DNA from 2 places in the Bradyrhizobium sp. LMG 9283 genome. Region 1 is predicted to be linked to the other one. Evidence: riboswitches for the same ligand, from Rfam matches in the RefSeq annotation. Region 1 holds a riboswitch; the other holds the start of a gene.

What was found. A riboswitch is a leader RNA that binds a small molecule or an ion and turns the genes downstream of it on or off. The one in region 1 is predicted to bind glycine.
Region 2: it holds a riboswitch for glycine, as region 1 does, so the genes downstream of both, gcvT (glycine cleavage system aminomethyltransferase GcvT) here and P6U29_RS17065 (D-amino acid dehydrogenase) in region 1, are expected to answer to the same signal.

Annotation. Positions count from the first base shown of each region.
Region 1 is NZ_CP120691.1:3,658,944-3,662,346, reverse strand. It holds gene P6U29_RS17070 (M20/M25/M40 family metallo-hydrolase) at 114-1,244, shown strand; glycine riboswitch at 1,447-1,551, shown strand; glycine riboswitch at 1,555-1,659, shown strand; gene P6U29_RS17065 (D-amino acid dehydrogenase) at 1,724-3,025, shown strand; gene P6U29_RS17060 (ABC transporter permease) at 3,202-3,403, shown strand, end outside.
Region 2 is NZ_CP120691.1:3,503,534-3,506,936, forward strand. It holds gene gcvP (aminomethyl-transferring glycine dehydrogenase) at 1-130, opposite strand, end outside; gene gcvH (glycine cleavage system protein GcvH) at 148-516, opposite strand; gene gcvT (glycine cleavage system aminomethyltransferase GcvT) at 527-1,672, opposite strand; glycine riboswitch at 1,818-1,908, opposite strand; gene alaS (alanine--tRNA ligase) at 2,128-3,403, shown strand, end outside.

The DNA.
Region 1 (3,403 bases):
GGCGCGCGCACGGGCTCCACAAAGATCAGTTTAGCTCTACAACGCTCTCCGCTTGTCCTGCCCCGCGCTGATGCAATGCGCGTTCCATCTTTCGCAGCTTGAGAGACATTAAGATGAATCCAGCCAATCTTCCCTTCGATTCCGAGGCCATGCTCGAGGGCCTGCGCACCTGGGTGGAATGCGAGAGCCCGACCTGGGACCCGAACGCGGTGAACCGCATGCTCGATATCGCAGCGCGGGATATGGCGATCATGGGTGCGACGATCGAGCGCATCGCCGGCCGCCAGGGCTTTGGCGGCGTCATCCGCGCGCGCTTTCCCCATCCGAAGCAGGGAGAGCCGGGAATCCTGATCGCCGGACACATGGATACCGTTCACCCGGTCGGCACCATCGAGAAGCTGAAATGGCGGCGCGAGGGCAACAAGTGCTACGGGCCCGGCATCTACGACATGAAGGGCGGAAATTATCTATCGCTGGAAGCGATCCGCCAGCTGGCGCGCGCGTCGTTCACGACGCCGCTGCCGGTCACGGTGCTGTTCACGCCGGATGAGGAAGTCGGCACGCCCTCCACGCGCGACATCATCGAGGCGGAAGCCGCACGCAACAAATACGTGCTGGTGCCGGAGCCCGGCCGCGCCGACAACGGCGTCACCACCGGACGTTACGCCATCGCACGCTTCAATCTCGAGGCGACGGGACGGCCGAGCCACGCCGGCGCGACGCTGTCGGCGGGACGTTCGGCGATCCGCGAGATGGCGCGGCAGATCCTCGCGATCGACGCGATGACGACGGAGGATTGCACCTTCTCGGTCGGCGTCGTCCACGGCGGCCAATGGGTCAATTGCGTTGCCACGACCGCGACAGGCGAAGCGCTGTCGATGGCCAAGCGTCAGGCCGATCTCGACCGCGGTGTCGAGCGGATGCTGGCGCTGTCGGGCACCAACAACGACGTCACCTTCAAGGTGACGCGCGGCGTGACGCGGCCAGTCTGGGAGCCGGATGCCGGCACCATGGCGCTGTATGAAAAGGCGCGCGGCATCGCCAAATCCCTCGGCGCGGAATTACCGCATGCAAGCTCCGGCGGCGGCTCCGACGGCAACTTCACCGGCGCGATGGGAATCCCCACGCTCGACGGTCTCGGCGTGCGCGGCGGCAATGGCCACACGCTGGAGGAGTTCATCGAGATCGATAGCCTGGTCGAGCGTGGGCGCCTGATGGCGGGATTGCTGGCGACGCTGGAGTAGTAACACTCGTCATTCCGGGGCGATGCGACAGCATCGAACTATGGTGCGCAATTGCGCACCATAGAATCTCGAGATTCCCGGTCGCGCTGCGCGCGCCCGGAATGACTCGGCTTCCAACTTCGCACTGCACAATGCATTGGCAATCGCGGTCGAAATTTAGCCTTGTCCAAAAATGAGGCGTATCGTACTGCTCGGCCGTCCACGCGACGATGCGGGAGAGATCGCAACGAAGGCTTTCAGCTTTCGTTGCGGCGCCGACGGAGCAACCGCCCCGGAAACTCTCAGGCAAAAGGACCGTTTCGTCAGGACGATCTGGAGAGAGACCGCACGATTGAAGTCGATCGTGATGTCCACCGAAGGGGATAGTCCGCTGCAGGAGCCGCAGTGGATCAAGCTCTCAGGTACCGTGACAGATGGGGCGCCGCCAACGGCCTTTGGCCGGCGGTCAGCCAATCCTAACTCACGGGACAAAGCCTGCCATGACCCATATCGCCATCATCGGCGCCGGCATCACCGGCGTGACGACTGCCTATGCCCTGCTCGAACGCGGTTTTGAGGTGACGGTGCTCGATAAGCACCGCTACGCTGCGATGGAGACGTCCTTCGCCAATGGCGGACAGCTCTCCGCATCGAATGCCGAGGTCTGGAACAGCACTGCGACGATCCTGAAAGGTCTGCGCTGGATGTTCCGGCGGGACGCGCCGCTGCTGATGAACCCACGGCCCAACTGGCACAAATATTCCTGGGTGAGCGAGTTCGTCGCCAACATCGGCAACTACCGGGCCAACACGATTGAGACCACGCGGCTCGCGATCGAAGCACGCAGGCATCTGTTCGACATCGCTGCGCGCGAAGGAATCGACTTCGATGTCGAACGCCGCGGCATCCTCCACATCTACCGTGACAAGGCCGGCTTTGAATCCGGTCTGCGCGTCAATGCCCTGCTGCAGGAAGGCGGTCTCGACCGCCGCCCGGTGACGCCGGAGGAAATCCGCGCGATCGAGCCGACACTGCGCAGGGACTATTATGGCGGCTTCTACACGCCGTCGGATGCGACCGGCGATATCCACAAGTTCACCCGCGGGCTGGCGGAAGCCTGCAAGCGGCGTGGCGCGACCTTCATCCACGAAGTCAACATCGATTCGATCGCGCGTGCCGGCGGCGGCTTCGTCCTCGGCTGGGCGGATCTTGCCGCGAGCGATGCAGCCACATCCCCGCGCGGCATGCTGAAGGCGGACGGCGTCGTGGTCTGCGCGGGCGTTGCGAGCCGTCATTTCGCTGCCCTGCTCGACGAGCGCGTCAACGTCTATCCGGTGAAAGGCTACTCGATCACCGTGCAGCTCGACACCGCCGACAGCCGCAACGCCACTCCGACCGTGAGCCTGCTGGACGAGGCAGCCAAGATCGTTACCAGCCGGCTCGGGGCCGATCGCTTTCGCGTCGCCGGCACCGCCGAGTTCAACGATTTCAATCGCGACATCCGCGCCGACCGCGTGCAGCCGCTGATCGACTGGGTGCGCAGCAACTTCCCCGCCGTCGAAACGTCGCGCGTCGTGCCGTGGGCGGGGCTGCGCCCGATGATGCCGAACATGATGCCGGTCGTGCGCGCAGGGCGGATACCGGGCGTGTTCTTCAACACCGGCCACGGCCATCTCGGCTGGACTCTGTCGGCGGCGACGGCGCAGATGATTGCCCAGACCATCGACGGCTGGCGCGGGCTCAATGCGCCGCCGAGCGTGCCTTCACTTGGGGTTGAACATGAACTGCGACATGCATCCTGAGTGGACGATTTCGGGGACATGCCCGCCTCTTGCTACAGCGCAGCCCTTGGCACACAATTTGCCCCGAGAACGGCGTCTCCGGGCGGCCTTTTCAGTCCAAGTGATAGGCATGATAGACACGACAGAATTCACGGGCGCCTCGAGGCGCCACAAGTTCCGCAGCCGGAGATAGGTGCATGCTGGGTTATCTTATTCGCCGCGTTCTGGCCGCGGTGCCCGTGATGGGCGTCGTCGCGCTGTTCGTGTTCCTGCTGCTGCGGCTGACGCCCGGCGATCCCGCCGCGATTCTCGCCGGCGACAACGCGACGCCGGAACGGCTCGAGCGCATCCGCACCTCGCTCGGCCTCAACGAGCCGCTGATCGTGCAGTTCATCACCT
Region 2 (3,403 bases), 160 kb from region 1:
CCATCAGCGCGTCCACACTCTTGGCGCCGACGGCCTCTAACATTGCGGTGACATCGCGCGCCGACGGGCCGATGTGGCGGCGAACGAAACTGGCGGCGGTGTCGCCGCTGGATTTACGGTGCGCGGTCATCCCTTGCTCCATCGCCGTTAAGCCGTATGCGCCTTGTAGGCGGTTTCATCCATGAGGCCGCCGAGCTCGCTCTTGTCGGCAATCTTGATCTTGAAGAACCAGGCCGCGCCCTGCGCATCCGAATTGACCAGCGCCGGCTCGGCGGCCAAGGCATCGTTGCTCGCGAGCACTTCGCCAGAGATCGGGGCATAGACGTCGGAGGCGGCCTTCACCGATTCCACGACGGCGGCGGCTTCCGCCTTCTTCAAGCTGCGGCCGACTTTGGGCAATTCGACGAACACGACATCGCCGAGCTGCTGCTGCGCGTAGTCGGTAATGCCGACCGTGGCGGTGTCGCCGTCGATGGCGAGCCATTCATGGTCGGAAGTGTACAGTGTCATGGTCATTGTGGAGTCCTCAGCGCTTGTAAGTGTTTTTCACGAAGGGCATGGCGGCGACCGCAAGCGGCAGTCGCTGGCCGCGCACTTCGGCGAAGAGCTTTGTGCCGAGCGCGCTCAAATTCGTGGGCACATAGCCCATCGCCACCGGCGCGCTCAGGCTCGGGCCGAACCCGCCCGAGGTGACTTTTCCGATCGGCTCGCCACCCGTATCGTCCGCAAACAGCAGCGCGCCTTCGCGCACCGGGGCGCGGCCCTCAGCACGCAGGCCGACGCGGCGGCGGGATGCGCCGCCATCGAAGTGCGCGAGAATCTTTTCCGCGCCGGGGAAACCGCCGGCGCGGGCGCCACCCGTGCGGCGGCTCTTCTGCACCGACCATTCCAGCGCGGCTTCGACCGGCGTGGTCGTGGTGTCGATGTCGTGGCCGTACAGGCAGAGCCCGGCTTCCAGCCGCAGGCTGTCGCGGGCGCCTAGACCGATCGGCAGCACGTCAGGATTTTCCAGCAGCGTCTTGGCGAGGCGTTCGGCGTCGGCGGCGGGAACCGAGATCTCAAAGCCGTCCTCGCCTGTGTAGCCGGAACGCGAGACGAAGCACTTGATGCCGGCGACGTCATGCGGGCCGGCGTCCATGAACTTCATGGCCGGGGCCTCTACGCATAATTTCGCCAGCACCGCTTCCGCCTTCGGGCCCTGCAGCGCGATCAGCGCGCGGCCTTCCAGCGAATCGATGACGCAGTCGTCGGACAGATTCGCGCGCAGATGGGCCTCGTCGGCGTCCTTGCAGGCGGCGTTGACGACCAGGAACAGGTGATCGCCGAAATTGGCGACCATGAGATCGTCGAGAATGCCGCCGTCCGCATTGGTGAACTGGGCGTAGCGCTGCCGCCCCGGCGCGATCGCCATGATATCCTGCGGCACCAGCCGTTCCAGCGCGCGGGCAGCGTCCTCGATCCTCCCGGATTTCGGCCGCAGCGCGATCTGGCCCATATGGGAGACGTCGAACAGACCGGCAGAGGCTCGGGTATGGAGGTGCTCCTTCAGGACGCCCGCGGGGTACTGCACGGGCATGTCATAGCCCGCGAACGGCACCATCTTGCCGCCCAGGGACACGTGGAGGTCGTAGAGAGGCGTACGTTTCAGGGAGTCTTGGTTGTGCGCTAGCATCTAAGGGGCCCTCGGCGGTTCCCGGGGAGGATTCCCCGATGGACACCAGTCGAAGCCCCATCTGTCGCTGTGCCTGAGAGTATTATCCCGTCGGCGGACGCAGTCCGGGTCTTAAGCCCGTCGGCGCCTCTTTCCAGATGCTGTCAAAGCCACGCGGTCCTTTTGCCTGAGAGTTTCCGGGGCGGTTGCTCCTTCGGCGCCGGCTGCCTAAAGCCGGTCTCTCCCGACGTGGCCGTACGATACAGATAGGTAGAGACCACAGGGCGGCCAAGCCTGTCAACGCGACACTCGCGCCTTTCAACGGGATTGCGCGGCTGCGGCAACCCTCTGATCTCCTTGCACAGTTTCTGGACAGCGAAGCTGGCCTTGTCTAAAAGCGCTTTGGCCCGCAGATATCAGCCTAATTTCCGGTTTGGACGGCGGCAGCGGGCCCAAGCACACCCGATTGGATGAACATGAGCGGCGTCAACGAGATCAGGTCGACCTTTCTGAACTTCTTTGCCGAGAACGGCCACGAGATCGTGCCGTCCTCGCCACTCGTGCCGCGCAACGACCCGACGTTGATGTTCACCAATGCCGGCATGGTGCAGTTCAAGAACGTCTTCACGGGCGTCGAGAAGCGTCCGTATCAGCGCGCCACCACCTCGCAGAAATGCGTGCGCGCCGGCGGCAAGCACAACGACCTCGACAATGTCGGCTACACCGCGCGTCATCTCACCTTCTTTGAGATGCTCGGCAATTTCTCGTTCGGCGACTATTTCAAGGAGCGCGTGATCGAGCTCGCCTGGAAGCTGATCACATCCGAGTTCGGGCTGAAGAAGGACAAGCTGCTCGTCACGGTCTACCACACCGACGACGAGGCGGCGGGCCTTTGGAAGAAGATCGCGGGCTTCTCCGACGACCGCATCATCCGCATCCCGACTTCGGACAATTTCTGGGCGATGGGCGACACCGGTCCGTGCGGCCCGTGCTCGGAGATCTTCATCGACCGCGGCGAGCACATCTGGGGCGGGCCTCCGGGCTCGCCGGAAGAGGACGGCGACCGCTTCCTCGAATTCTGGAATCTCGTGTTCATGCAGTACGAGCAGGTGACGAAGGAGGAGCGCGTGGGCTTGCCGCGTCCCTCGATCGACACCGGCATGGGCCTGGAGCGCATGGCTTGCATCCTGCAGGGCGTCGAGAGCGTGTTCGAGACCGATCTGTTCCGCAACCTGGTCGATGCCACGGCGTCCGCACTCGGCAGCGGGCCGAACGAGCAGAATGCGGCCTCGTTCCGCGTCATCGCCGATCACCTGCGCTCCTCGGCCTTCCTCGTCTCCGACGGCGTCTTGCCTTCGAACGAGGGCCGCGGCTACGTGCTGCGCCGGATCATGCGCCGCGCGATGCGCCATGCGCAGCTGCTGGGTGCGAAAGAGCCCTTGATGCACCGCCTGGTCTGGGCGCTCGTGCGCGAGATGGGCCAGGCTTACCCTGAGCTGATGCGCGCGGAAAAGCTGATCGAGGAAACGCTGCGGCTGGAAGAGACCCGCTTCCGGAAAACTCTTTCGCGTGGCTTGGCCATTCTTGACGAGAAGAGCGCAGGTCTGAAGAAGGGCGACATGTTCGATGGCGACGTCGCCTTCACGCTGTATGACACCTATGGCTTCCCGCTCGACCTGACGCAGGACGCGCTGAAGTCGCGCGGCATCGGCGTCGACCAGGCGGCCTTCTCGGATGCGATGGAGCGCCAGA